One region of the Flavobacterium sp. FlaQc-48 genome, then DNA from elsewhere that is predicted to be linked to it. Evidence: riboswitches for the same ligand, from Rfam matches in the RefSeq annotation. Region 1 holds a riboswitch; the other holds the start of a gene.
What was found. Region 1 has a riboswitch for cobalamin ahead of ACHRWY_RS14160 (TonB-dependent receptor plug domain-containing protein). Riboswitches for the same ligand answer to the same signal wherever they lie in the genome.
Positions count from the first base shown of each region.

Region 2: it holds a riboswitch for cobalamin, as region 1 does, so the genes downstream of both, ACHRWY_RS00330 (TonB-dependent receptor) here and ACHRWY_RS14160 (TonB-dependent receptor plug domain-containing protein) in region 1, are expected to answer to the same signal.

Region 1 is NZ_JBIPCR010000008.1:75,193-90,727, forward strand. Features, by position in the region: gene cobT (nicotinate-nucleotide--dimethylbenzimidazole phosphoribosyltransferase) at 1-1,459, shown strand, start outside; gene ACHRWY_RS14150 (adenosylcobinamide-GDP ribazoletransferase) at 1,507-2,304, shown strand; gene cobC (alpha-ribazole phosphatase) at 2,289-2,825, shown strand; cobalamin riboswitch at 2,894-3,105, shown strand; gene ACHRWY_RS14160 (TonB-dependent receptor plug domain-containing protein) at 3,132-4,985, shown strand; gene ACHRWY_RS14165 (YncE family protein) at 4,987-6,024, shown strand; gene ACHRWY_RS14170 (S41 family peptidase) at 6,114-7,586, opposite strand; gene ACHRWY_RS14175 (RNA polymerase sigma factor) at 7,749-8,258, shown strand; gene ACHRWY_RS14180 (hypothetical protein) at 8,245-8,703, shown strand; gene ACHRWY_RS14185 (DUF4252 domain-containing protein) at 8,721-9,248, shown strand; gene ACHRWY_RS14190 (DUF4252 domain-containing protein) at 9,250-9,789, shown strand; gene ACHRWY_RS14195 (TIGR02117 family protein) at 10,026-10,700, shown strand; gene yiaA (inner membrane protein YiaA) at 10,712-11,110, shown strand; gene ACHRWY_RS14205 (T9SS type A sorting domain-containing protein) at 11,365-12,411, shown strand; gene ACHRWY_RS14210 (helix-turn-helix domain-containing protein) at 12,478-12,864, opposite strand; gene carB (carbamoyl-phosphate synthase large subunit) at 13,930-15,535, opposite strand, start outside.
Region 2 is NZ_JBIPCR010000001.1:84,088-99,622, forward strand. Features, by position in the region: gene ACHRWY_RS00300 (HAD-IIB family hydrolase) at 1-1,832, shown strand, start outside; gene ACHRWY_RS00305 (glycosyl hydrolase family 32) at 1,841-3,349, shown strand; gene ACHRWY_RS00310 (hypothetical protein) at 3,377-3,622, opposite strand; gene ACHRWY_RS00315 (RidA family protein) at 4,024-4,413, opposite strand; gene ACHRWY_RS00320 (Crp/Fnr family transcriptional regulator) at 4,588-5,151, opposite strand; gene ACHRWY_RS00325 (hypothetical protein) at 5,414-5,662, shown strand; cobalamin riboswitch at 5,949-6,159, shown strand; gene ACHRWY_RS00330 (TonB-dependent receptor) at 6,274-8,322, shown strand; gene ACHRWY_RS00335 (DUF5074 domain-containing protein) at 8,319-9,464, shown strand; gene ACHRWY_RS00340 (cell surface protein) at 9,545-10,720, shown strand; gene ACHRWY_RS00345 (DUF5074 domain-containing protein) at 10,746-13,028, shown strand; gene ACHRWY_RS00350 (TolC family protein) at 13,823-15,163, shown strand; gene ACHRWY_RS00355 (efflux RND transporter periplasmic adaptor subunit) at 15,174-15,535, shown strand, end outside.

The sequences.
Region 1 (15,535 bases):
TACGGATAATCCCGAACAAAAAGAACATTATAAATCCCTCAAATTAGAAGCAATTGAAGAAGCACCAATCGGGCTCATCATTGCGTATGACCGGGCTGTGCTGAACCAATTTACGATTGGAACGGTTGGCAGTAATGAAGCGGTTAAATTTAGTTCGGTTTGTGCGGCACAAAACATTTGGCTTTCGCTTACAGAACAAGGTTATGGCATGGGCTGGGTTTCAATTTTGAATTATTATCAGTTTAAAAAAATTCTTGATTTACCAGAAAATATTGAGCCTCTGGGCTATTTCTGTATTGGAAAACCGGCAACGAATTACGATAATCAGCCGATGCTTCAACAATTACACTGGAAACAAAAATCAGAAGCTCCGGATTGTAAAGAAATTAAAGATATTGTTAAAAATTATACTTTCGATTTACCTTTAGAATCTCCAACCGAAGCTAAGATCGAAAATCATTTCAGTACACTTTTACAGGAAAAAATCGATGCTAAAACCAAACCTATTGGAGCTTTAGGTACTTTAGAAAAATTGGCATTTCAAATCGCAACGGTTTTTGAAACTTTAAATCCAAAAATAATACATCCGAATATTGTCGTTTTTGCCGCTGATCATGGCATTGCAAATCATGGCGTAAGTGCCTACCCGCAAGATGTTACCCGACAAATGGTTGGTAATTTTCTTCAGGGTGGCGCAGCAATAAATGTTTTCTGTAAACAAAATAACATTCAATTATCGATTGTAGATGCCGGTGTTAATTATGATTTTCCAACAAATGCGAACCTCATTCATGCTAAAATTGCCAAGGGGACACAATCTTTTTTACATATTCCGGCAATGAGCGAAACCGAATTGCAATTGTGTTTCGAAAAAGGAAAATCGATTGTAGAAAATATCGCTAAAACCGGTTCTAATTGCATCGGTTTTGGTGAAATGGGAATCGGGAATACTTCAACAGCTTCGGTTTTAATGAGTCTTCTAACCAGCCTGCCTCTTGAAGAATGTGTTGGAAAAGGCACTGGGGTTGAAAATAAAAAATTGCTTCAGAAACAAAATTTACTTCAAAAAGCCATTGAAAATTATTCCGGTCAGGCCGAATTAAACCAGCAACTCGCCTATTTTGGAGGTTTTGAAATTCTACAAATGGCTGGCGGAATGCTAACTGCTTTCGATCATAAAATGATTGTTCTGGTTGATGGTTTTATTTGTAGCGTAGCCTTTTTGATTGCTTCAAAAATTAATCCGAATATTATACAAAATGCTGTTTTTTGCCATTGTTCGGCTGAAAAAGCACATCAAACGCTATTGAATTACCTGAATGCAAAACCTATTTTAAATCTGGATTTGCGTTTGGGCGAAGGAACCGGCTGTGCAGTAGCTTTCCCCATTTTAAAATCGGCTGAAGCTTTTTTAAATGATATGGCCAGTTTTGAAAGTGCCGGCGTTAGCAGGAAATAATAATAGTTTTCAGTAGCTCATTAAAATCAAAATTTATCATTCTATACATGAAAAAAGAACTCCATATCTTCTTTACCTGCTTAATGTTTTATACCAGAATTCCCTGTCCAAAAAACATCACGCACCATCCTGATTATTTAAACAAAGCCACTCGCTATTTTCCTTTGATTGGCTGGATTGTAGGCAGTATTTCTTTTCTGGCTTTTTATCTTTTTTCTCTTTTTCTTTCAACAGAAACAGCTGTTATTATTGCAATTATAGCCTCAATACTGACCACCGGAGCCTTTCATGAAGATGGGTTTGCAGATGTTTGCGACGGATTTGGCGGAGGATGGACCAAAGAAAAAATTCTAACGATAATGAAAGATAGTGCCATTGGCGCTTATGGCGCAATTGGTTTGGTGTTACTTTTTTTATTGAAATTCAAATTGCTTTCAGAATCCATTTCGCTATTTAAAACAGATAATACTATCGCACTTTTTCAGGTTTTTCTTTTATTTGTTTCTGCTCATGCTTTGAGTCGTCTGGCTGCTATTTCGATAATTTTTACTCATGAATATTCCAGAGATGATGCTTCAAGCAAAAGCAAACCAATTGCTAAAAATCATAGTTGGAAAGAAATTTCAGGTTCCTTTTTCTTTGGATTAATTCCACTATTTGTTTTCTCTTATTTTCAGCATACATTTCTTTTTGCACTGCTTCCCGTTTTTATAATGCGTTATTTTTTGGCCCGATATTTTAAAAAGTGGATTGATGGTTATACCGGAGATTGTCTTGGTGCAACGCAACAAGTTTGTGAAGTGATTTATTATTTAAGCATTCTTTTAATATGGAAATTTATCTAGTTCGCCATACTGAAACGATTTGTGAAAAAGGAATTTGCTACGGACAATCAGATGTTGATCTGGCTGAACCTTTTGAATCTGTTTTCGGGAATATTGTTTCGCAATTACCCGCAGCAGCAGTACTCTTTACGAGTCCATTGAAACGTTGTGTTATTTTAGCCCAATACATTCAGGATAGCATAAACGTTACTTCATTTGAAAAAGACTGCCGTTTAATGGAAATGAATTTTGGTGACTGGGAATTGAAAAACTGGAATGAGATTTCACCCGAACAACTTAATCCGTGGATGGAAGATTTTGTAAATATTGCAGTTTCAAATGGGGAATCCTTTATTGAATTGCATCAAAGAGTGGGCATTTTTTTAACTGAGCTTGCCTCAAAAAACATTAAAAACCCCATTATCATCATAACACATGCCGGAGTAATCAGAAGTATTTTATGCCATCAGGCTTCATTGCCTTTAAAAGATGCCTTTAACAACAAAGTAGACTTTGGTCAAGTCATTAAAATTAAACTATAAAAACCATTTTTGTTTCGAATTTGTTTTAAAAAGTCAAACAAATTTGAAAATTCGACAATTTTAACTTTATCTTTGCACAAAATTAAGGTTGTGTTTATTTAAAAACACATTAAAAGGGAATCAAGGAATTATAAAAAATCTTGAGCTGTACCCGCAACTGTAAGCTTTGTTCTGAAAAGAATGCTTGTTGTTAACTACAAAACCACTGCTCGCCACGGCGAATGGGAAGGTAAACAACAAGACGCAAGCCAGGAGACCTGCCTTTGTAATCAATATCGAGCTCTCGGGAAAAAGAGTGTAGAAATTATGACTTTAAAAAAACTTTTTGCTTTTTGCTTCTTAATGTTGTGCCAGATTATTTTGGCGCAGAATGATTCTGTTAACAAATTAAAAGAAGTTGTAGTTTCAGATGCTAATCTGAAGAAATACTCCAATTCACAATCCGTTTTAAAACTCAATGATTCTGTTATTAATAAAAATGAGGCTTTATTAACTGATTTATTAAACTTCAGTTCTACCATCTATTTTAAAGAATACGGACGAGGAATGCTTTCTACAGTTTCCTTCAGAGGGACAACGGCCTCGCAAACGGCAGTAATCTGGAACGGAATAAACATTAATTCTCAGATGAACGGAAGTACTGACTTTAATACGATTTCAGGCTCCGATTATAATTCTATCAGCGTAAAAGCCGGTGGAGGAAGTGTCATTTATGGCAGTGGTGCAGTTGGCGGAACAGTTCACCTGAATAATGATCTTGGCTTTTACAAGAGATTCGAAAATAATTTAAGAGTAGATTACGGAAGTTTCAATACCATTGGACTCAATTATAAAACCAATATTTCGAACGAGAAATGGAGCGCACAAATTGGTTTCTCTAAGAACAGTTCAACAAATGATTATAAGTATTTAAACCAATACAACTGGAAAGGCGAACAACGCCGGAACCAAAACGGACAGTACGACATCATTACAATGAGCGCCAACGTTGGTTATAAATTTGACTCCAAAAACAGTTTAAAATTATACTCTCAAACTTCAAATACGGATCGGAATACATCTTTAATATCAGAAACCGAAACTAAAACCCGATATGTAAATGGTTTTAATCGAAACTTACTGGAATATGATGGTAATTTTGGCAAATTTAGCACCAATTTAAAAACTGCTTATATCTTCGAAAATTACCAGTATTACCCCAATAATGCTATTAATTTTTTCACTTACGGAAAAACGGAAAGCCTCATTACAAAAGCAGATATAGGATATCAGTTTTCAAAATCAATACAAGTAAGTGCCATTTTAGATTACAACAGAACAAAAGGTTACGGAAGTGGTTTTGGTGATCATACCAGAGAAATTAGCTCAGCTGCTCTATTAGTAAAACAAGATATTTCAGCAGATTGGAAAAATGAATTTGGCATCCGAAAAGAATTTACAGATAATTATCAATCACCGGTTTTATTCTCGTTAGGATCTTCGTATCAATTCAGCAAATTGTACAATTTAAAATTTAATTTATCCCGAAATTTCAGAATCCCAACTTTTAATGATTTGTATTGGGAACAAGGCGGAAATCCCGATTTAAAACCTGAAAGTTCTTATCAGGCAGAGATTGGTAACGTTTTTACTTTTAGAAACCTTTCACTTACCCAAACCTTTTATTACATGAAAATAAAAGATTTATTACAATGGGTTCCTGGCAGTAACGGAATCTGGTCTCCAAAAAACACAGACAATGTCAATAGTTATGGAGCAGAAACATTATTGAGCTGGAAAAAACATTTTGGAAAAAATTACTTTGCCGCAAATGCCACTTATGCTTACACCGTTTCTAAAGACGAGGATACTAAAAAACAACTCTTTTTTGTGCCTTTTCATAAAGCAACTGCATCTTTTTCTTATTCAGGAAACAGAATTTCTGCTTATTATCAATTTATGTATAATGGCTTTGTTTATACTACAGGAGATAATAATCCAACAGAAATTGTAAACGATTATAACGTTTCGAACATCGGAATCGATTATGATTTTAAATTTCTGGATGCTTTCAGACTCGGGTTTCAGGTTTTAAATCTTTTCAATAAAGAATACGAAAGTCTGGAATACAGACCAATGCCGGGTCGCAATTTTAATATGTATTTAACCTTAAAATTTTAATATGATGAAATTTAGTAAATTATTTTTAATAGCACTTAGCGTTTCTTTATTCGTTTCGTGTTCAAATGATGACAGCGACGATACTCCAAAAGGAGTGTATGACAAGGGCTTTTTTATTTTGAATGAAGGCACTACACAAGGTACTGTTTCATTTTCAAGTAATGATTTAACTTCTTTCACTAAAGACGTTTATTCCATCGTAAATGGAAATGACATCCTTGGGAAATATGCACAAAACATCTTTTTTAGCGGAGACAATGCTTATATAATTTCTGGCGGAGCCAACAATATTACAGTAGTTAACCGATATACTTTTAAGTTAATTACAAAAATCGAAACGGGTTTAAAGAATCCAAGATACGGAGTTGTAAAAGATGGTAAAGCGTATGTTACGAACGCCAATACCTATTCATACGAAAATGCGGCAACAGGAGATACAGATGATTATGTTGCAGTAATTAACCTGGCAACTAATACTTTTGAATCTAAAATCGACTTAAATTCTACTGCAAACAGAGTAGTCTTGAAAGATGGAAAACTTTACATTACCGATTCTTATAACGATAAATTACTGGTTGTAGATATTGCAACGAAAAAACTGGACGCTCCTGTACAAATTGGCCTTAACGCTGATTGTATCGAAGAAGACAATGGAGTTTTATACATTTTAAAAGGAGGATTTGGAAATGCCAGTGAACTTGTAAAAGTAAAAATAGCAGACAAAACAACTAGTAAAATTGCTTTTCCTGAAAGCTTAAGCGGTGCCGGATTTATGGATATTGAAGACAGCAAAATTTACTACACAGTAGGAAGTTCTGTTTATACTATAAATACAAATGCTACTGCTGCATCAACAACAGCAGTCATAACAACGCCTGCGACTTATGTATACGGATTTGCAGTTAACGATGGCCATATCTATGTTGCTCAAGGAAACTTTTCGACAGATGGTAAAGCTTACATCTACAATTTAGCCGGAACCCTGCAAAAAGAATTAACTACCGGTATAGGAACTAACGGTTTTTACTTTAATGATTAATAATTATTAATTAGTTTTTAGAATTAGTTTTTGGACGAGACATTTCTAATAAAAAAGGCTTTCAGAAATGAAAGCCTTTTTTATTGTTTTTATTTTAATGCTCTTAAAAGCCCTTCGGGAGCTTTCTCGAGATACATTTGATTTCTGATTCCGCTAATTGCTTTAGTATCTGTAAAACCTTTTAAAGCTACTCCTCTTTCCTCTTCTGCTTTTTTAGTAGTCGCACCAGTAATCTTACTTATAACCAAATTTAATAATGGCTCTGACGGATCACCTAAAACACCTAAATTACTAATACGCTCGAGTTGTTCGTAAGTTGGCTTTAAACCGTCTGTATATTCACCAAAATCAGCTGAATTTACAATTTTTAAAACTAAAGGCTGCATAGCATACTTATGATTTAGATTTCTGTTTGCTTTTCCAAAAGTTGGAGAATCGTATAAAGTAACTGATCCTACATTTTTACCCACTGTTGTTTCTCCTACCTGAATTACAGAAATATAAGGCACTAATCCGTTTATTACCAATTCGCTTGCCGAAGCTGTGCCACTAGTCGTTATAATATATACTTTAGTTTGGTTCAGACTATTAATTGCGGCTCCATCGATTTTATCAACAAATCTGTTAATAAGAGACTCTGGATCTTCACTCTCATAATATTGGTTAATTTTGGCATTCCATTTCTCCTTAGAGAAAACCTTAGAGGTAAACTGACCTGTAATCATGCTCGCCAAACGTGTTGCCGTTTGTATAGAACCTCCACCATTATACCTTAAGTCTAAGACAAAATCAGTAATTCCCTGCGCTTTTAAATCTGCAAAAGCAGCATTAAGTTGTGCATCATAATTGGCATAAAAACCATTATACATCAAATATCCAATTTTATGACTTCCTGATGTTATGACTTTATTGATGAAAACAGGATTTTCATCTAAAGTTGTTTTCACTAATGACACAGATTTACCATTAGATACAAAAGTAGTTCCATCGTAAGTAACCATATTAAAAGTATAACTATCAGCCGCCAAAAGGGACTGATAATTGGATACAGTAAGTTGAGTACCATTTATTGCAGTAAAAAGGTCACCGCGTTTGATATCTTTTTTAGAAGCATCAGAATTTGGAATAATATAACGCACATAACCTACCAAATCGGTAGTACTGTTAGGCTTATAACTCAGTCTAAAATCGACTCCGTTATTTTTCGAAGTTCCCTGAAGTTCTTGCTCTAAAACGGTGTAATCATCAACAATCCAGCTAAAACGGTCAATAGCCTGCCCTTTAGGAAATTTGCTAATAGGTTTGTTCAATAAATCCTGAAATAAATCTTCAGGTTTAGAATATCCACGTAAAAAAGAATTAAGCGCTTCCTGATTATTAAATCGATTATCTGCCAAATTTGGGACATCAGCCTGCCACAAATAAAACTGATTCAGTCCTTTCCAGATAAAATCATTGACCTGCAATGATGCCGGAGACTCAACATCATCCTGATCCTCACAAGATTGCAAAGAAAAAGCAAGTAAAAATAATAACAGTACACTCTTTAATATTGTTTTCATATAGTCGTATCTATGTAGTACTAACGTAAAAATAGTATCTTTAGTTTTAAGTGTACTTATTTTTAAAGTATTTTTTTTTATAAAAATTTTCACATTCTCATGTAACAAAAATAATTGTACTTCGTCTTGACTATATAAGCTAACGAATAACCACCAAATTTTATGAATCAGAATGTGTTTATAGAATTAATAAATCCTTTTAAAGACAAAGTTTTTCGTCTGGCAAAAAGATTGTTAACCAGCACCGAAGAAGCAGAAGATGCCACTCAGGAAGTAATGGTTAAATTATGGAATAAAAAAGAGAATTTAGAAACCTACAGTAGTGTTGAAGCATTGGCGATGACAATGACAAAAAATTACTGTCTGGATCAGTTAAAATCGAAAAGAGCCGGAAACCTTAAAATTGTTCATAATAATTATACAGACCGGGAACCCCAACTGGATAAAAAGCTGGAAGATTCCAATAGTTTAGAATGGGTAGAAAAAATAATAAGTCAGTTGCCCGAACAATTACAAATATTAATTCAGTTACGCGATGTTGAACAATATGAATTTGATGAAATTGCAAAAATTGTCAACATGAATGAAACGGCTATTCGGGTAGCACTTTCGAGAGCGAGAAAAAAAATACGAGAATCAATGCTTAATACACACCGATATGGAATTCAGTAAAATAGAAGATATATTAGAAAAATACTTTCAGGGAGAAACCAATATTGCCGAAGAAAAAGAATTAAAAGAATATTTTTCTTCACCAAATGTTGCGCAGCATTTAGAGTATTACAAACCTATGTTTGGTTATTTCTCTCAGGTAAAAGAACAAAAATCGACGCAGGAGATCCCACTAAAAACTAATAAACGAAATGTGGCGTGGTTATCGATTGCAGCTTCAGTTGTTGTTTTACTAGGAATTGGAACCTATTTTTATGTAAGCGAAAAAAATGCAGCGCAAACTGTAGGGCAAACAGAATTAGGAACCTATGACAATCCGGAAGAAGCCCTTGCTGCAACGCAAAAAGCTTTAGCCTTATTATCAAACAATGTTAATGTGGGTATCGAAAGTGTACAATACATTAAGGAATATGAACAATCAAAAAATAAAATTTTTAAACAATAATTAAAATTCAATCAAAAATGAAAAATTTCATCATAACACTAGTTTTAGCATTCGTTAGTCATGCCTTTTATGCACAAGGCGCATTTGACAAATTTGATGGTCAGGACGATGTAACCTCAGTAATTGTAAACAAAAAAATGTTCGATTTAATGAGTAAAGTAAAAGTTGATGCCTCTGATAAAGAGACGCAACAATACATTAATCTGATTAAAAAATTAGATTACTTAAAAGTATTTACCACAAAAAACCCTAAAATTGAAGCCGACATGAAAGCTTCTGCTGACAAATATGTGAAAACAGCCGGTTTAGAAGAATTAATGCGGGTAAATGATAGCGGCAGAAACGTAAGAATATCTGTAAAATCAGGGGCAAGTGACACACAAGTAAAAGAATTACTAATGTTCATTAATGGGGCTAAAAACGACGAAACGGTTTTATTATCACTAACAGGTAACTTTGATATTAACGAGATTTCAGTACTTACAGACAAGATGCAACTTCCTGGTGGTTCTGATCTAAAAAAAGCCTCTAAAGGCAAAAAATAAGATGAAACTTAACGTTTTTACCACAGCCGTTCTCGTCTTACTAACTTTTATTAGTTGTAATTCTGAACCTTCATTGCAAAAATATTTTGTAGAAAACACAAATAACAAAGATTTTATCGCTTTGGATGTCTCTCCCAACATTTTAAATCTCGACCAAACCAAGTTATCTGCAGAACAAAATGAAGCTTTAAAATCATTCGACAAAATGAACATTTTAGCTTTTAAGGCAAATGACAAAAACCAGGCTCAATTTGAAACAGAAAGAGCCAAAGTTAAAGCGATTCTAAAAGATCCAAAATACCAGCAGTTAATGAAGTTTGGTTCAGGTAAAGACGGCGCATCAATAAGTTATGTGGGTACTGATGACAATATTAAGGAATTTGTAGTTTTTGCCAACAGAAAAGAAAATGGTTTTGCAGTCGTTCGTGTATTAGGCGAAAACATGAATCCAAATAATATCATGACTTTAATGTCTGTTTTGAAAGAATCTAAAATAGACATGGAACAACTAAAGCCTTTACAACAAATACTTAAACAATAACATCTATCTTACTTTAAAACAAAAAAGCTCCATAAGTGGAGCTTTTTTTATTTTAATATCCAGTCCTGAAAATAAGAATTAGAATCTCAACCTATTTGAAAGATTATACTGCACAATAGTTTATTGTAATTTATTTTGATCTGAACCTAATTTAATTATATTTGCACTCAACCAATTGAGTTTATTAATTCAAAACTTACTAATTAACAAAGCAAACCAAGCAAAAAACCATCTCATTGAAGAAAGCAGTCAAAATTACTCTTAAAATATTTCTGGTATTTTTTGGACTTATTATTATTTACATACTGGCCGTATTTTCACTTCCTAAAATAACCATCAATCAGGAAAACAATACAAAACCTGAAGTTGAAATTTACATTTTGACCAATGGTGTGCATACGGATATAGTAATGCCAACAAAAAACGATCAGATTGACTGGAGCAAAAAAGTAAAATTTGAAAACACAAAAATTTCTGATTCTACCTTTAAATATTTGGCTATGGGCTGGGGTGACAAAGGTTTTTACCTGGAAACTCCTGAATGGTCTGACTTAAAAGCTTCTGTTGCATTCAAAGCAGCTTCCGGACTAAGTACTACTGCTATCCATGCGACCTACTACAAAAATCTAAAAGAAGGTGCCGATTGCAAAAAAATGATGATCAGCAAAGCGCAATACGACCGCTTAATAAAATACATTTCTGATAGTTTTCAGAAAGATGCTTCAGGGAATTTCTTACCTATAAAAACAAACGCAAATTATGGAAAAACTGATGCCTTTTACGAAGCAAATGGCAGTTACAGCATCTTTCATACTTGTAACACCTGGGCTAATACTGCCTTAAAAAGCAGCGGTCAAAAATGTTGTTACTGGACCGCTACAGATTCCGGAATTTTTTCTAAATACAAATAAATTAAATAAACATGGTACAAAAAACATCGAATGCCTTTATAGCGGCATCTTGGGTAGCTCTTGGAGCAGGAACAGTAGGTTTTATCGTTGGACTTGCAAGAGCAGAAATGCTATTGAATGAAAAAGGATATTATTTTACGGTTTTAATGTTTGGTCTGTTTGCTGTTGTTTCCTTACAAAAAAGCGTTAGAGACAGGCTTGAAAAACTTCCGGTAACAGATATCTATTATGGAATTTGCTGGTTCGGAACTTTACTATCCATTGTATTACTGGTAGTCGGGCTTTGGAATGCTACTATTTTACCCAGCGAAAAAGGTTTTTATGCCTTTGCTTTTTTACTAGCCTTATTTGGAGCAATTTCAGTACAAAAAAATACCCGCGATAATATGTCATTCACCCAAAACGAATAATCGCATACAATTATAATGACCAAAACCAACTTCCAAAGTTAATTAACCACAAAAAAGCTCCATAATCTGGAGCTTTTTCTATGTCAGAATTTAGTTATTTTTATTGATACCAGCCCTTTATTAAAGTAATCTAAAGAAAAAGACTTCAATTCTATTATTCTAACAAAAATCAAATAATTACAACATACTTTCTTATAAAAGCAACAACATTTACAAAGGAAAATTTATCTTTGACCAAATCTAAAATAATATATATGAAAAAAATTTTACTCTTAACATTACTATCTGCATTTAGCATTAATGCACAAACCCCTTCAAACTATGTAACGGGATTTAATACCCCAACAGGAATTGCGTTTGATGCATCCGGAAACTTATTTGTTGCCGATAACGTTACCTATAAAGTAACAAAAGTGACACCTGGTCTTGTGCAAAGTAATTTTGTTACCTTAAATGGTACTCCGCAACAAATAGCTTTTGATGCGAGTGGCAATCTTTGGTCAGCAGGTTCCGGTATAGCCCAAAGAATTGAAAAAATAACCCCTGCAGGTGTTGTAACGGTTTATTCTACTACTGGAGGTCCATACGGAATTGCCATTGATGCAACTGGAAACGTTTTTTATTCAGAAGAGAGTGGTGGTAACATCAAAAAAATAAGCACGACAGGAACAGTGACAACTTTTGTTTCAGGTCTTCTTCAACCTAACGGATTAGCATTTGATAAAGCTGGTAACTTATACGTTGCTGATAAAGGAGCTGGAGCCATTAAAAAAATCACCTCCGCTGGTGTGGTTACTACAATAGTAACATTCCTGAGCAGTCCAAACAATCTTGCTTTTGCACCAAATGGTGATTTATATATTTCATGTGGAGCAGTAAATCGAATTTTCCGTCTTCCTGCTGGTGGAGCAGATGGTGACCAAACACAATTTTACAGATTTAATGTTGATTATGACACTCCGGCACAAATGACAGTTTACAACGGAAATCTTTACGTGAGTACAGGTTCAAGCACTAAAAAAGTGATTAAACTGGCAGATCCAAGCTTAGGAGTGGGCGACATTAAAAAACCTGCAAACGATGGTATTGCTGTCTATCCAAATCCGGCAACAAACTATTTGAACATAGAAGCCAACAATGTTACAATTGAAACTATTGAATTATATGATCTAACAGGCCGCGTAGTTAAAAGCTTCAAGCCATCTGATGTGAAAGACAATAAAATTATATTGCCAAATGTAACTTCAGGAAATTATATTTTAAAAGTCAACAATACTTCTAAGAAGATTATCATCAAGTAATACCCTTTTATCGCTATACGTAAAAGCTCCACTAAAGTGGAGCTTTTTTTTTGTCAAAATTTAAGATTAATTATCGTCTTTGTTTTTCAATTTACTTTTTAACATCTCGATTATGGCATCTTTGTCTTTTAAGCTTTCCTGATATAAAAATTCGATTTGCTCAACCTTTTTTTTGTATTCTGCATGTAAATTCTCCACATAAGAAATTTTAGCAAAAGAATTTTTCCTCTTAAAAAAAAACTTTTTCTTACCAATTCCCTTAAAAAAATCTTCAGGAGAAAGCTCAAAAATTAATAACAAATCTTCTAAATATTTTCCCCATGTACACGTTTTCCCAGATTCCAATCGTAAGTATGCGGAAAGGTCAATATTCAACCTGTCAGCCATCTCTTGAAGGGAAATGCCCTTTTCAAGACGAATTCTTTTAATTTTTTGTATTATTTCTGCTTGCATAATATGTAGTGTATTAAACAAATATAGCTCAAAAAGAAAGAAATTAGCCATTAAATAAGTCTATTTTATAGGCAAAATAAGCCTAAATAAAAGCCTTTTATGATCAAAATTAACACAGAATTATCTTCAATTTTGAAAAGTTGAAAGTCACGGACGACTTTTAATAACTCATTACTAACTTAAAATTCAATATTATGACGAAGGTAATTCTTAAACTAGTGTGGTGGATTGTTGAACAAATGGCTTAATTAATTCATCGTAACATAATCAATATTAAAAGGAAAAACGTTTTAATATTGATTATGCTACTTTCAAACTGTAACTATATAAGAAAAAAGAGACTAATTATAAAAGATTAGTTATGAAAAACCAGAAGAAACTGAATGTTTTCAAGAAAACATGGGAAAATTTAAACTTAAAAAATGTAACCATTGAACAATCGGAACTCACAAGAATAATACATTTGAGCTCCAATTCAATTGTAAAAAAAATTTTTATTATAAGCATAATTGAGTTTACCCTTTCCATTCTGCCTTTCTTTTTTGATGGAAAAAAACTTTTTACCGAAGAAATAATTATCATTCAAAAAAGTGAAATAATGCGGTATTTAGACTATTTATATTACATCATTTTTATTTTTTTTATAGTACAATTTTATCTCAACTTTAAAAAAATAAACACCAATTCGAATCTAAATGAACTATCAAAAAATATATTAAAAACAAGAAAATCAGTTTACAACTACATCTATATTAGCTTAATTATTTTTAATTTAAATTCGATAGTTTTTGCTTATTTATATTTAGAAAGTAATTCTTCTTATAAAAATTTCATCAGCCACCATCCATCACAAAACAGTCAGCTTATTTTTCAGATCCTTTTTTACAGTATTTTAATTTTATTCCTTTCATTGATTAGCTGCTCAATATGGCTGATATATAAATTTTTATATCTAAAATTAATTAAAAAACTTGATCAGAATTTTAATGAGTTAAACAGTTAACGAGAACCTAAAACTAAAAAAGCTCCATTTTCATGGAGCTTTTTCTATATCAGGATTTGAGGTTATTTACTCAAATACATTTTTCTTCTAGAATACAATTCGTAGAACTGATCGTCTTTCAAATCATCAATAAACAGGATGCTTTCACCTGTCGATTTCATTTCCGGCCCTAATGCTTTGTTTACATTGTGGAACTTGCTGAAAGAGAAAACCGGTTGTTTGATCGCATATCCTTTCAATTGCGGATTAAAATCGAAGTCCGTTACTTTATTGTGTCCCAACATTACTTTTGTAGCGTAGTTTACATAAGGTTCTCCGTAAGCTTTTGCAATAAATGGTACTGTTCTCGAAGCTCTTGGGTTTGCCTCGATAATGTAAACCGTATCATCTTTGATCGCAAACTGAATGTTGATTAAACCAACCGTTTTCAAAGCTCTCGCGATTTTAAAAGTATGGTCTTTTATTTGTTGCATCACAAATTCTCCTAAGTTAAAAGGAGGCAAAGTCGCATTACTATCTCCGGAGTGAACTCCGCAAGGTTCGATATGCTCCATAATCCCTATGATATACACATTCCCGTCAGCATCACAAATAGCATCCGCTTCCGCTTCGATTGCTCCGGCTAGGTAATGATCTAAAAGTAATTTATTTCCCGGAATCGTTTTCAATAAGTTGATCACATGTTCTTCCAGTTCTTTTTTGTTGATTACGATCTTCATCCCCTGACCTCCTAATACGTAAGAAGGACGAATCAATAACGGGAAGTCTAAAGTATCTGCAAGAGCAGCAGCTTCATCAGCTGTTTCAGCAATTCCGAATTGTGGGAATGGAATGTGTAATTCTCTTAATAAATCTGAGAAACGTCCTCGGTCTTCAGCTAAATCAAGAGCATCAAAGCTAGTTCCGATGATTTTTACTCCGTATTTAGACAATTTTTCAGCCAGTTTCAAAGCTGTTTGTCCACCTAACTGAACAATAACCCCTTCTGGTTTTTCATGCTGAATGATATCATAAATATGCTCCCAAAAAACAGGTTCGAAGTATAATTTATCAGCTGTATCAAAATCAGTCGAAACTGTCTCAGGATTACAGTTGATCATGATCGTTTCGTAACCACATTCTTTAGCAGCCAAAACTCCGTGTACACAAGAATAATCAAACTCAATTCCTTGTCCAATTCTGTTTGGCCCAGAACCCAGAACTATGATTTTCTTTTTATCAGTTACAATACTTTCGTTATCTACATAACGTTCACCATTTGCTTTTTCGATTTCAGCCTCAAAAGTAGAATAGTAATAAGGTGTTTTTGCCTTAAATTCAGCCGCACAGGTATCTACTAATTTAAACACACGGTTGATGTTTTGTTCCATACGCAATGCATGTACTTCACTTTCTAAACAATTTACCATGTGAGCAATTTGTCTGTCAGCAAAACCTTTTTGTTTCGCTTCAAGCAAAAGTTCTTTTGGAAGATTTGATACTTTATAGTTTGAAATTTCTTTCTCTAAAGTATAAAGTTCTTCATATTGTTTTAAGAACCACATATCAATCTTTGTAATTTCATGAATACGGCTCAACGGAATTCCCATTGCAATCGCATCATAAATCACAAAAACACGATCCCAACTTGCAAAAGTCAGCTTCTCGATAATTTGTTCGTAGTTTTTA
Region 2 (15,535 bases), on a different contig from region 1:
TATTTCCAAACTGGATTCATTCCCATTACGGAGACGCAGGATATGTTGCCAGTGAATTATCAACCATCTTAAACATCCCGTTCGCTCATACAGGACATTCATTAGGTTTTCATAAAAAAGAAAAATTACTGCAAAGCGGTATAAGTGAGGAAGAAATCGAAAAGAAATTCAGGTTTAAACAAAGAATTGGTGCCGAAGAAAAAACATTAGAATTATCTGAATTTATTGTAACCTCTACAGAGCAGGAAATTGAAACTTATAAACCCTACAAAAATTTTGATTTAGCTAAATACCACGCCATTTCTCCAGGAATTGATACCCGCAAGTTTGTTCCTTATTATCATAGAGAACAGGATTCCGACAAGCAAATGGAAGAAGAACAACGAAAATACTGGGTGGCGGAAACTATTTCTAAATTTCTGATCAATCCGCACAAACCCTTTATTTTGGCCCTTTCAAGACCGGATCGTCATAAAAACCTCCATACGCTTATTGAAGTTTACGGAAAAGACAAGGAACTGCAAAGTATTGCCAACCTGGTCATTTTTGCCGGAATTAGAAAAGACATTTCAAAAATGCCGGAATCCGAAAAAGATGTACTGACAGATCTGTTGTTGTTAATGGACAAGTATGATTTGTACGGAAAAATGGCAATTCCTAAAAAACATGATGTAGAAAATGAAGTTTCTATTATCTATCGGTATGCTGCCGAAAAAAGAGGTGTTTTTGTGAATTTGGCCCTGCATGAAAACTTCGGATTAACGGTTATTGAATCTGCAAGTTCCGGATTACCTGTTGTGGTGACTAAAAACGGCGGTCCATCTGAAATTATTCCAACTTGCCAAAATGGAGAGTTGGTAAATCCGCTGGATGAAAACGAAATAAAGAAAGCATTGCGCAATATTTTAACCAATGAAGGACAATGGAAATATTATTCGAATAATGGCGCCATTAATATTCAAAAACATTATAGTTGGTTAAGTCACGTTAACCAGTATGTAGAGCTGGTAAATGAAAATTTATCTTCTTCATCGGGTTCCGGAATTAAAAAGCAGCATTATCCCAATATTAATATTGACCGGTTAAAAAGAAAGGTGGAACATTTGTTTGTATCCGATATTGACGGGACACTCATTGAGCCAAAACTGAATAATCCGGGCTTAGCAGAATTAAAAGAACATTTAATAAACCGTACAGATAAAATGGCCTTTGCCCTGGCATCGGGAAGAAATCTGAATTTGGTTAAAAAAGTAATCGAAGAAGAACAATTTCCTTTACCGGATTTTATTATTTGCTCCGTCGGGACTGAAATTTATTATACAAACGGCAAAGACTATATTCTGGACAAAGGCTGGGCTACATTTCTGGCAGGCCGCTGGAAAAGAGACGATATAGTAAACCGATTAAAAGAAATTCCATGGCTGCGCATGCAGGAAGAAGAAGCACAAAACCCTTATAAAATCTCTTATTATTATGATAAAGAAAAATACGATTACGACCAGTTAATTGCTGTTTTAGGTGCAGGATGGTACAAAGTAAACATCATTCCAAGTCATGGTGAGTTTCTTGATTTTATTCCTAAAAGAGCCTCAAAAGGAAATGCAATAAAGTTTTTATGCCGCAAATGGGCGATTCCATTATCGAATGTAATTGCGGCGGGCGATTCAGGAAATGATATCGATATGTTCAGAGGCGCTGTAAAAGGAATTATTGTAGGAAACCGAAGCATAGAACTGGCCCGATATGAAACTACAAAAAGTATTTATGTGGCTAAAAGTTCCGCTTCTTCCGGGATTTTAGAAGGATTAAAACATTATAAAATAATTAAATAGGTTATAATATGTATTCAGGTTCAGGATTTAGTAACTGGGAAATAGGAGATGTTGATGTATTTATAGATGAAAAGGGAGTTCATCATTTATTTCATTTGATTATTCCCAATCACGATTACATTGCCCATGCAGTATCAAAAGATGGTCTCTCCTGGAAGAGAGTAAAAAATGCCTTATTTGTGGGAGATCCCGGTGATTGGGATGATGATATGTTGTGGACCATGCATGTTAGCAAGTGCTCTGAAGGAGAAGGTTACGAAATGTATTATACAGGTTTAAAGCGCAAGGATAAAGGAATTACGCAAAAAGTAGGCAGAGCTGTTTCTCCTGACTTACTTCACTGGACAAAAGACAATCAATACGGTTTACCCTTAAAAAGTGAGGCTCCTTATTATGAAAGCAGGGAAAATAACCCAAGAGAATGGCTGAGTTTTAGGGACCCTTATAAATATCAATTTGAAGGAGAAGATTATTTACTAATTTGTGCCAGAAGCGCAGTAGGGCCAACCTATAGAAGAGGCTGTATAGGGGTGGCAAAAAGAGGTGAACAAGGTTTTGTGCTTCAAAAACCACTGCATGTTGCGTATGTCTATGATGATATCGAATGTCCTTGCGTCGTAGAAATAAAGGGGATGCATTATTTATTAGGTTCTATCAGGGAAGATATAAAAGTCCGCTATTGGTTTTCTCCGGACTTTAAAGGAGAATATCATGCTTTTCATAATAACGTGCTAATGCCTCAGGGCAATTATGCAGCCAGAATTGTAAAAGAAGGCGAGTATTATTTAATCTATAACTTTTACTTTGTTGGCGGAAATGTTAACACACTTCGTGTAATACCGCCGCCGAAACAACTAGATGTGGATAGTAATGGCAGGCTATTATTAAAAACCTATCACCATTGGAGAACACTGTATCAAAGAACGATTCATCAAAAAAACTTACCTGTTCCGGTGCCGATTTTAGGAAACCCCTCAGCAAATTTTAAACTGGAAAATGAAAACAAATGGCGATTTGGCTGCAGAAGTGGCTACGAAGTTTTTTGCTTTGAAAAGCCATCGGATAATTTTGTCTGGGAAGGTACGCTGGCTGTTGAAGGAATGGGAAAAACGGGCTTTGTTATCGAATGTGATGATGAAGGAACGGCGTATTATATATCAATTGATTTTGTAAATGGCTTCGTTCAGTTTAGAGCCTGGGGATTTAATGAAAAAGATGTAAAGAATAATTTTGTTTTTGAAAACATCCAGACCAATCAGTTTGAGATTGTAGACAACAAAGAAATTTACTTTAAGATTATTCGCTATGGCAATTATTATGAGCTTTCTATCAATGAAATTGTAAAATTAACATTATTGGATTTCAAATACAGCGAAGGCAAAATTGGGGTATATGTGTGTTCTGCAATAGTATCATTAAGTGATTCAAAAATTCATGTAATTCCCGAACCAGAGAATGAATATGCAACATCTGATCCTAATAAAGCATTGGAAGAATACAATAAAATAGTACAATAATACGCTACTGGGCACATTACGATTGAATTAAGCAGAATTACTGTCTATGATACTTTGTACACTTTGGATAAAAATTTCTGTATTGTTGATTTCGCCTTTAATGTATATATCATAATGAGATAATTTAAATTGCTCCAGCATGTCTTTTTTAAGGTATTGTATCATGGATTCAATACTTCGGGTGTCGTTTTCATGATTCCTTTTTAATTCACGCTGTTTGCTTTCCAGATAAGCTAAAGTCTTTTTTAATCTTTGTACATTTATTTTGTCCACACTTAAATATTCTTAAATTTAGTAAAAACAACGATAATCGGGAATAAGATAAAATTCAGTATTTTTCCAAAAACGTAACAGTGAATGAATTTATCTTATTACAAGAATATTGTTTCGGACAGTTACGTTTAAATTGGCTTTTTAGTTTTGAAATATAATTCAAAAAATTAAAAAAATCTTTAAATTTTAAGAATTATTGATGTAATCTGTTGTAGCCCTTTTGTTTATGTTTTTTGGTGGATAAGAAAAATATTTCTTTTTTTTAGCATAACTGTTTTTAAACTCATTTTATAGTGTAGTACAACTTCGAAATTTCGTTCCGGAAAAAATAGTAACAAGCAAACAAGCTGTATTTTCTTCAGTAAGAAAAACAGCTTGTTTATTATCAGTAGGCCATGAGATTATTTTACAACCGTTGCTTCCAGTTCTACTTTTAAGGTTTCAAAAAGACTTTTTACTTCTAATAAAGTAGTGGCTTGTTTCATACCATGCCGGGCTACCCAATCCTGAATAATATTAAAATGAGGCCAAAGTTCGGCAGTATTGGTAGTGTAAATATTTAACCGGACAATTCCTTTACAATCATAACCGGATTCGGTAATGACCTGCTCCAGATTTTTTAAGGCCAGGATGATTTGCGATTTCATGTCCTCATTACTTGAAATTCCGTCGGCACTTATCGCGGTTTGTCCTGAAACATATAGTGTTCCTGCCGGATTTTTTACTTCAACAGCCTGAACATAACTGCGTTGATCCTGCCATTCCCAAGGATTAATTTCTCTCTTTTCCATTTGTTTAGCTTTTTTAATTTGTGCCAATAGAGGCATTGTAGCGCATAATAGTAATGCTAAAAGATTTGCTGTTTTTTTCACGGTTACAGTTTAAAATTTGTACTGCAAAATTGAAAATAACAACCGGAACAGGGCCTTGACATTTCTCACGATTTTAATGTGAGCTATGTCACATTAAGAAGATAATCGGCTTAAAGTTTCGCGGGAAACGCCCAAATACGAAGCAATCAGGCTTTTAGGAACACGCTGAATAAGTGACGGATATTGTTTTAAAAGTTGTTCGTAACGCTCTCTTGAGTTAGAAGTCTGCCAGGAAATAATGCGGCGTTGCGATCCAAGAAAGCCAAAAGTTGCTTTCTCCAGAAAAAAGCGTTCCATTTTTTGCAGGCCATCGCACAGTTTTTTATAATCTTCCAGTGTACAGCAAAGCACCTCAGTATCTTCGATACATTCTAATGACATTGTTGCTTCAGTTTCCGTAAAAAAGGCATAATAATCACTTTCCCACCAATCTTCCATAGCAAAAGAAACAATATGCTCCTTTGCTTTATCATCGGTATAGACCAATTTTAAAAGACCTGAAATTATAAAATAAGAATACTTGACAGTATCGCCTTCCTGAATAAGAAATTGATGTTTCTTAAATTTTTTGGTCGAAAAATGAGAAAACACAAAAGCAAACTCCTCATCAGTCAATGGGATTATTTTTTCTATATGTTCTCTAAGTTGGTTTTGCATAGCAGAAAGCAAAGTTATTGAAATTTTAATTATAGAGAAGCTCTTATTGCGATATCACTGGTTGGGGTTTATTCTAAAACACAATAAAATTAAAGGATAAATTGTGAATAGTGATTTAGTAAAATAATAACAATTTATTAAACTTTTGTTTATTACTGTGTTGATAAATAATGTTTTATGAGTCAATTTTAACAGCATTATTAGCTAATTAATATTTATATTTGAGAATGAATTTGAGTCAAATAATTTAAAATATTTACAAATGGATAAAGCTATAAAACTAAAAGTTCGTAAGGAGTTGGATAGTCAACAACAGTTGAATATTATTAAATTAAAGGGTAGTTTAATTTCTAAAGGTTATACTGAAATTATTCATATCCTAGATCAGGATGATGAATTTCATATTAATTCTTTTGCAACGCCTTCTGAAACTACGAATGAAGTCCAGGAATTTATCAAGGCATTTATCTGCAAAGAAAATTTGGCTGATACGATCTCAATATTCAGATAATGTTTGATTATCAAAAATCAGATCCAAATTAGAATTTTTTATAATACTTTCCTTTCTCAGCTCTTTTGTCTGAATGAATCGCCTTAAAGATTATCTTTAGAGGATTCATACTCTTTTTAATTTCTGGTAATTGTACCCGTTTGACAAGGTTTCATTCGACTATTTAATAGCAAAGATGCGGTTAAAAAATATTTTTAATTTTTTAAATTATTTTTTATATTTCTGTTAATTCATTGTTTAAAATGTAATTTTTAAGTCTAATTCTTCTTTTTATAAAGATAGTTCTATCTTTACGACAGATTTTGGTCTGTTTTCTTTGATTTTTTTTGAAGAAAACAGTTAAAAGGGAATCAGGTGTAAATCCTGAACAGACCCGCTACTGTAAGTTCTATACAAGTCTTTAAACGTTACTAATGCCACTGTTTGCCACGGCGAATGGGAAGGTTGTTTTAAAGATGGAACAAGTCAGGATACCTGCCACAATCACATAGTTTAAGACTTTCGTGGAATAAAGTTGAACAACAAAAATGGACCTGTTATTTTTTAACGGGATTCTCTCTTTTTGCTTTTTTGATTATACCATCCGCGAAGTTTATTTAATTAAAACAGTGATGTATAATATAAAAAGAATACGCTTACTCATTTTTCTGTTTTTTGCTCCATTTTTACTTCATTCGCAAGTATCTAATGATAGTTTACGGGTTCTAAAAGAAGTTATTTTAAAAGGAAAACCTTATCAGGAAGTAATTCCGGTACAAACGCTTTCGGGAAAATTACTCGAAAATTTAGCCAGCCATAATGTGGCTGATGCCCTAAGGTATTTTGCCGGAACCCAAATTAAAGATTACGGAGGGCTTGGCGGACTTAAAACCGTAGATGTTCGTAACATGGGCACACATCATGTAGGTGTTTTTTATGATGGTATACAGCTGGGGAACGCACAAAACGGTGTTACAGATTTAGGCAAATATTCCTTGGATGATATGGAGTCCCTGACGATGTATAATGGTCAGAAGAGCGAAATTTTTCAATCAGCAAAAGACTTTGCAGCAGCTTCAACGATTTATTTAAGAACGAAACGGCCTGTTTTTGAAGGCGATAAAAGCTCAAATCTGTTAGTACGATTCAAGACAATGTCAATTAATTATTTTGATCCGTCTTTTCGATGGGAACAAAAGTTAAGTGGTAAAGTAAGCATGAGTGTAAGCTCTGAATACATAAAATCTAACGGACAATATACATTCAGATATAAAAGAAATAATCTCGACGGAACGGTTGCTTATGATACCACCGCCACCAGACACAATAGTGATATCGAAGCACTGCGAGTAGAATCCGGCCTTTACGGAAAAATAAATAACGGGTCCTGGGATGCCAAAGTTTATTATTATGATTCTGACAGGGGAGCACCGGGAGCCATTGTCGAGAACAAATTTTCAGATGGCTTCAGACAATATGATAAGAACTTTTTTACGCAGGGTACTTTCATCAAAGACTTTACAAAAAGATATAAATTTCAGGCCAAAGGAAAATTTGCTTACGATTATACCCATTATGTAGCCAGAGATACAACTAATGTCCTTGGTGAAACGGTAACCGAAGGAGCACAATCTGACGACAGTTACTATCAGCAGGAATATTACGTTTCTGCGGTTAATATGTACAGCATATTACCAGCCTGGGATGTCTCGCTGTCTACAGATCTTCAATACAATAAATTAAACGCAACAAGAAAAGGTATACAAACCCAATTTTCATTTCCGCAACGCTATACCGCATTAGTTTCTCTTGCCACTACCTACAGACTTGGAGGTTTTAAGGTTTTAGGCAGTGTTATAGGGACTAATGTAAAGGAAGAAGTTCGGTATAATGCAAAAGCACCTGATAAAACCGAATTTTCACCTGCCTTATTTTTAGGCTATACACCCTTTAAAGACTACGATTTTAATCTAAGAGCATTTGCAAAACGTGTTTTCAGAATGCCCACGTTTAATGATTTGTATTATACGATGGTTGGATCCAGTACTTTAAGACCGGAGTATATGAATCAGTATGATGTTGGATTTACTTATAATCTGCCGGTTCGAAAAGAGTTTTTTGACAAATTCTCGATTCAGGTTGACGGCTATTATACCAATACCAAAGATAAAATTGTAGCAGCTCCCACAGGAAATTTATTCCGCTGGATGATGACCAACATTGGGCAGGTAAAAGGCCAGGGGATTGAGTCTGTAATTAATATGGGAATGCATATTGACAAAGTAAACTTAACAGCAAATTTAACCTATACCTATTCTCAAAGCAGAGACTATACCAAATTTGCAGGTTTGGAATTATCATCTTACGGCGATCAGATTCCTTATACGCCATGGCATAGTGGCTCAGGAATAGTAAATGCTGATTACGAAACCTGGAATTTTAACTACAGCTTCATCTATGTAGGCAAACGCTATAACGGAAACGTAAACAATATAAAGGTGAATGAAGTTCAGCCCTGGTATACTCATGATTTGGCAGTACAAAAATCGTTTGCCATCCGTCATTATCAAATGAAAGGCGCGATAGAATTGAACAATGTTCTCAATCAGCAATATGAGGTGATTTACAATTATCCAATGCCCGGACGAACATTAAAATTTATAATCAGTATAGAGCTATGAAAAAGATCACCACAAAAGTAATCCTTAGTTTATTTATACTTTTTGCTTTTAGTTCCTGCAGAGAAGACGAGACCATTTTTCCATCAAGTGATAAGAGCGTTGCAGCACCCCGAAGCGATGGTAAAATAGAAGGTTTTTATCTTCTTAACGAGGGCAATATGGGAATGAACCGTGCAAGTATAGATATTTTTAATTACCGGACCGGAAATTATACTACTGATATTTATTCAGAACGAAATCCAACAGTAATAAAAGAATTAGGAGATGTTGGTAATGATATCAAAATTTACGGAAACAAAGTTTATGCTGTAATAAATTGCTCTAATAAGGTGGAAGTAATAGAAAAATGGACGGCAAAACGCATCAAAAAAATAGACATTCCCAATTGTCGGTATGTGACTTTTTACAAAGATAAAGCGTATGTGAGTTCTTATTCAGGTCCGGTAGCCATTGATCCCAATGCAGAAATAGGTTTTGTGGCCGAAATTGATACTACATTATTAGAAATAAAACGAAAAGTAACCGTTGGCTATCAACCGGAACAAATGGTCGTACACAATGGGAAACTGTATGTGGCCAATTCAGGAGGTTACCGGGTTCCTAATTACGACAGAACAGTATCTGTAGTGGATCTGGAAACTTTTACTGAAACTAAAAAAATAGATGTTGGAATAAATCTCAACAGTATGGAAATAGACAGTAGAGGAGATATTTATGTGAGTTCAAGAGGAGATTACTACAATACACCTTCAAATTTATTCGTAATTGACAGCCAGACCGATAAAAAGAAACTACAACTCGATATTCCGATTTCAGGAATGTGCCTGGTAGACGATTTATTGTATTTCTATAGTGTTTCATGGAGCTATCTGACCAATAGTAATAGGGTAACCTACGGAATATTAGACACCAGAACTAAAAAAGTAATTAGCAATAAAATCATTACTGATGGTTCAGAAAAACAAATTATGATTCCGTACGGGCTTCAGGTAAATCCCGAAACAAAAGAAATTTATATTACTGATGCTCAGAATTATGTGGTAACAGGTTATATCTATTGTTTTAGTCCGGAAGGAAAATTAAAGTGGAAAACAACCGCAGGAAATATTCCGGCACATATGGCTTTTATAACTAAAAATTAAACCTGTAAAGAGAAGTACAGAAAAAAAAATAATCCTAAATTTTATTGAATATGGAAAGAAATCCTTTTAAAATTCTAAAAATGATATTACTGTCAGTTTTCGTACTGGGATTTATCGGATGCGGAACTGACAAAGAAGAAGACCTGGGAATTCCGGCAGTATTACTAAAAGATTCCTACTCCATAGATCGTTTTAAAGTACTGAATATTGCACCAAATTTACCCGCCAATTCACAAGTAACCTGGATGGCAAATGATTCTGTGATTTCGCAAAATTCGCAGTTGGATTTTATTAGTCCGTATCAAAAAACTTATATACTGACTTTAAAGGTAGAAATCAACGGAAACGTCAAAACATACACATCTTCTATTAACGTAACAAAAGAGGCGGGAACTTACAGTAAATACATATCCAACGTATTTGATTTCCGCCCGGCAACAGGTCAGTTTACCAATGAAATTCCGCAATATTTAACAGGAAACACCGAAGCCAGTCTTATCAGCGCAGCAAAAAAGGCGATTGTTGGCTCTAACACCAGCATGATATCGTTAGGCGGTTTTGGAGGTTATGTGGTATTTGGCTTTGATCACACCATCCCGAATATGGACGGACGCGATTTTAAGATTTTAGGAAATGCATTTTGGGGAAGTGAAGCCAATGAAGCACGTTCAGGATCTTGTGAACCCGGAATTATTCTGGTGGGGTACGACAAAAATAAAAACGGAAAACCAGATGAAGACGAATGGTACGAAATAGCAGGAAGCGAATATTTTAAAAACAGTACCGTAAAAAATTACAGCATTACGTATTTCAAACCAGATCCTTCCAAACCGCCGGTTACAGGAGATGAATTCTGGCAAACCGATGTTGAATATATTAAATGGCAGGATAATCAGGGGAAATCAGGTTATAAAACCAGAAACACATTTCACGATCAGAGTTATTATCCGCTTTGGATTTCTGAGGCTTCCTATAGTCTGAAAGGGACCAGAATTGCCGATAATTTCTACGATCAGAGTGGTACGGGAAATTATTGGGTAGGCAAATCATTTGATTTTGGTTATGCTGATAATGCACCCAATAACGATGAAGGTTCTAATATCGATATTTCCTGGGCTGTAGATAAAGACGGAAAGTATGTAAAACTACCGGGAATAGATTTTGTAAAAGTACACACGGGAATCAATCAGGAAGCCGGATGGTTGGGAGAAGTTTCAACAGAAGTAGCAGGAGCCTATGACTTACATCTTAAATAATAAAAACCTTTAACTGAATTATAATATGAAAAAAAATTACCTTTTACTACTACTATTGTTTTTTACGTTTCTGACCAGGGCACAAGTATCAGTCCAGGGTGTCCCCAGAACTGATATAAAACAAAAGACAACACTTAAAAGCAGTACGAAAAAAAGCGTTGCCAGCCCCACAACTTTTGACGACGTTCAATTTTGGGTAGGAACCGGCTCCAACAAAGCAGTATTGGGAATACAATGGAATGACGATAAAGGCTCTGATCCTTTAATCTGGGGTTTTAAATGGGATGGCCAGGCCACGGGTGAAGATATGCTGAAAGCTATATTGAAAGCTGATCCCCGTTTTTTTTCTTTGCTTTATCAGGGCACACAGTTTGGATCAGCGATTGGAGGACTGGGATTTGATCTGAATGGAGCAAATACAAACGGACTTTATAAAGATGCCAACGTAACCTATCCTTATTATTCTTTAAGTGGCATTATTAATTCCTCTTCTTACGATTTTGATCATTATACAGCTATAGATCCCGCCGATCACTGGCAATCCGGATGGTATCAGGGATATTGGGTTTATAATGTCAGAGATTCTGCTGAGGATGATTTTGCTTATTCAGGTTTAGGAGCCAGCAGTCGTGTTTTAGAAAATGGTTCCTGGGATGTTTGGAATTATGCTCCATTGATGAATCAGCCTCCTGTTTCAGAAACATTCACTCCGGTAACACCGTATGTTGCGGCAACAGATTATACCAATGGTTTTTTTATAGTAAACGAAGAATGGTTCGGACACACAAATGGATCTGTAAATTTTGTGAATAATGACGGGAATATTAATTATCGAATTTATAGTACGGCTAACGACAATAAGGCTTTTGGGGCCACTACGCAATACGGAACAATCTATGGAGATAAATTTTATTTCATTTCAAAACAGGCGAAAGACGGTGGAGACACTAAATATACCCCAGGTGGAAGATTAGTTGTTGCGGACGCAAAAACAATGCAAAAAATTGCTGCATTTGATGTTATTGGTGGAGGAGACGGACGTTCTTTTATCGGGATCAATGAAACAACAGGTTATATTGGTGCTTCAAACGGAATTTTTCTTTTTGACATTGCCAACATGAAGGTAGGAAGTTTGATACCTGCAACAGGTGGCGGAAGCCAGTATTCCGGACAAATAGGAAACATGATTCGTACTTCTCAATATGTATTTGCGGTAAAACAGACTGCAGGAATTTTGATAATAGATCCCAATACTAATACCGTGATTAAGACTATTTCCGGTGCATTCCATTCGGTTGTTCAGGCAAAAGACGGAAGTGTTTGGGGAATCCAGAATCAAAAATTAATCAATATCGATGCAACAACTTTTGCAGTAACAGAATATGCAATTCCTACCACCAAATATTTAGGATCATGGGGCGCATGGAATGCAGGAAGTTTTACTTACAGTAATCAACAGAACGCTTTGTACTGGATCAATTCTATTAATAGTTTTAATTCAGGAATACAAATTGTCAAATTTGATATTACTTCTAAAACGTTCAATGAAAATTTTGCAACTATTCCGGGACAAACAGGAACTTACAAGCAAATTCCTTATGGCGCTGCATTACGTATTGATCCGGTTTCTGATCATTTAATTATTAATACAACAGAAAGCGGTTTTGGAGCACATTACCAAAAAAACTGGATACATACCTTTGATAATACAGGAAATTTAACCAATACTAAAATCTTAGATGACTATTATTGGTTTCCGGCTGTAACAGTTTTCCCTGATAATGCGGCTCCGGTAATAAGTAGTACTTTGCCTTCGCAGGTTTCCGTAAATAATCCAACTGTAATTGATTTAAAAACGGTTGTTTCAGATGACGATAATTTAGCAGCAGCAATTGTAAAAACAGTAAAATCAAATAGCGATACAGCGGTAGTTTTGGCAGTTGTAAATAGTAACGATGAACTGGTTTTGACCCCTAAAACTTCAGGTGATGCGACAGTCGTGATAAGTTTTAATTCTAACGGAAAAGTAGTTGAAAAATCAATTACAGTTAATGCATCAACTAATTTAGGAACAGGTGATTTTACAAAGGTCAAATTGGCCATTTATCCTAATCCGGTTTCAGAAGTTTTAAACATCCAAACTGAAGATCAGGTGGTGCATGTTACGGTTTATGATGTTTCAGGAAAAACAATTCCTGCTTCCGTTAATAACAATCAAATCAACGTAAGTTCTTTTATGAAAGGAATGTACATCATTAATGTGGTGACTGACAGAGCCAATTATGTACAGAAATTCATTAAGGATTAATGAAATAATTCATCTTTAAAATAAACTACAATCCCCTCTTTACTAATTTGAGAAAGAGGGGATTTTTTTTTAAGTTTATAAACACTTTAAAGAGCCTCCAGAAAAGCAATATAATCTTTGGTGCTTTTTTCGATTCTTTCTTCTCGTCAGGATATAAACCATACAAATCATGCACCGTATAAAATGGTCAGGATATTGATGCAATTCCTGTATCCATCTTTTGGGCGCTTCCTTGTTTCTTCCGTTTTTACCCTTATTGCCCAAACAGATTTTATTGACCAATCTCCTGACCGGTTTTCCTGAAATGGCAATCGCAACCTATATCATTTCTGCTGAAATTGTAAAACATAAGTTTTATAAAGTAATGATGAAGAAACATCGAAAATACCGTTAACTATTTCTATCCTAACAGGTTTTTAAAACCTGTTAGGTATCATAATCAGTATTTCCGTTTCGCTGTTCAATTAATTATACTAACTAATAAGATTATTTATCGGTAACGTTTGATCATGAGAAATCAATCAGAATACCTGACAGGTTTTTAAAACCTGTTAGGATAACGGAATAAGATTTATTAGAGTTAATTTATACTTTATTTAAGATTAAAATGGGATTTACTTCGATAAAAGTGTTAAAATAATTGTTATATTTGATATGGTTATTCGTTTTATCTACCATTATTAGGAATACCGTACCAAATCCCCTTTTTAATCAATCCACAATACGCTTAAAGCATTTTTATTATCTAATACTCAGGTTACAATTTATTTTTTTAATTTAAATTAAATTCAGGTATGAGGTCATTTATGATAAATACTTTAATGGTGATTTTGATTGCTCAATGCGCCCGGGTTTCTGCACAAACGATTGAACAAAATCAGTTGCCAACAGTATGGAGTCTGGAACAATGTATTGTTTATGCTAAACAGCAAAACATTCAGATTAACACCTTACGCTTAACAACAAAAGCTACAGAACAGGATTTATTGTTATCTAAAGCAGCAAAACTTCCTAATCTGACAGGGAGCGCCTCGCAAACGTTTACTAATGCCAAAAATGCAGATTTGGTGGTTGGCGGTTTTCAGACGCAAGCCAGTTTTGCCGGGAATTATGCTTTAAATTCGTCGATGGTTTTATACAACGGCGGTTATCTGAATAATGATATAAAACAAAAAGAATTATTCACGAAATCGGCTCAGTTTAATGCCGAAGCCGCTGAGAACGACATCACAATTCAAATCACACAATCGTATCTGACGATTCTTCTTGCTAAAGAGAACAACGTGTATCTGAATGAGATTTTAGAAACTTCTAAAGCACAACTCAAATTAGGAGAATTAAAATACAATGCCGGAAGTATTGCCAAAAAAGACTTTGTCTTCCTCAAAGCACAAGTAGCCACAGACAATTATAATTTAATTGCTTCTCAGAACAACGAACGCCAAAATACGCTGACCTTAAAACAATTATTACAGCTTCCGTCAGGTTATAACCTGAACATTCAGAAGCCGGAAACCTTAGAAGCTGCTTTTCCCGTAATCAATTTAGAAGAGGCCCAAAAAATAGCTTTAGAACAAAGACCCGAAATAAAGAGCAGTCAGTTAGAAAAAGAGGCCGCTGATTTAGAATTACAAAAATCCAAAGCAAGTTTTTTACCAACACTCAGCGCCAGCGGAACTTTGGCTTCCGGATATTCTGATAATCAAAAAACACCATATCCTGCGCAAGTAGACAATAATTTCTACCAGCGTTTAGGACTTTCCTTAACTATTCCGGTATTCAATAACAGAGTAGCAAAAACAGGTGTCGAAAAATCAAAAATTGCAATCGACCAGTCTAAACTGGATCTTACGAATACAGAAACAGTACTTTCTCAAAAAGTAGAGCAGGCCTATATTAATGTAATGAATGCACAGTCTCAGTTTACGGCTGCCCAGGAACAGCTCGATGCTAATACCGAAAATTATCGTATTGCCAATGAACAATTAAGGCTGGGAGGTATTAGTACCGTAGATTATCTGCTGGAAAAGAATTTATACATTCAGGCATTTCAGAATTTTATTCAGTCGAAATACAATGCCGTAGTGAGTTTAAAAATATACGATTTCTATAAAGGAGATCCAATCAAACTATAAAAAGAGCAAAATGAAAAAAAGTAAATTAATAATCATTATCATCATTGGGTTGTTACTTATAGGATGCATAGGATACTTTATTTTTCATAAGGATGGTAATAAAGTAACACTGATTACCGAGAAACCGCATTACGGAGATATCGCAACGAGTGTGACCGCCACCGGAAAAATTCAGCCTGTAGACACCGTTGCAGTAGGAACACAGGTTTCCGGTACGATACAAAAGGTATTTGTGGATTTTAATTCGGTAGTAAAAAAAGGAGAATTACTCGCACAAATAGACCAGTCGTTGTTGCTGGCACAAGTACAGCAGATTACAGCCAATCTGCAATTATCAAAAAACAACCTGAGCTACCAGCAGTCTAATTTTAA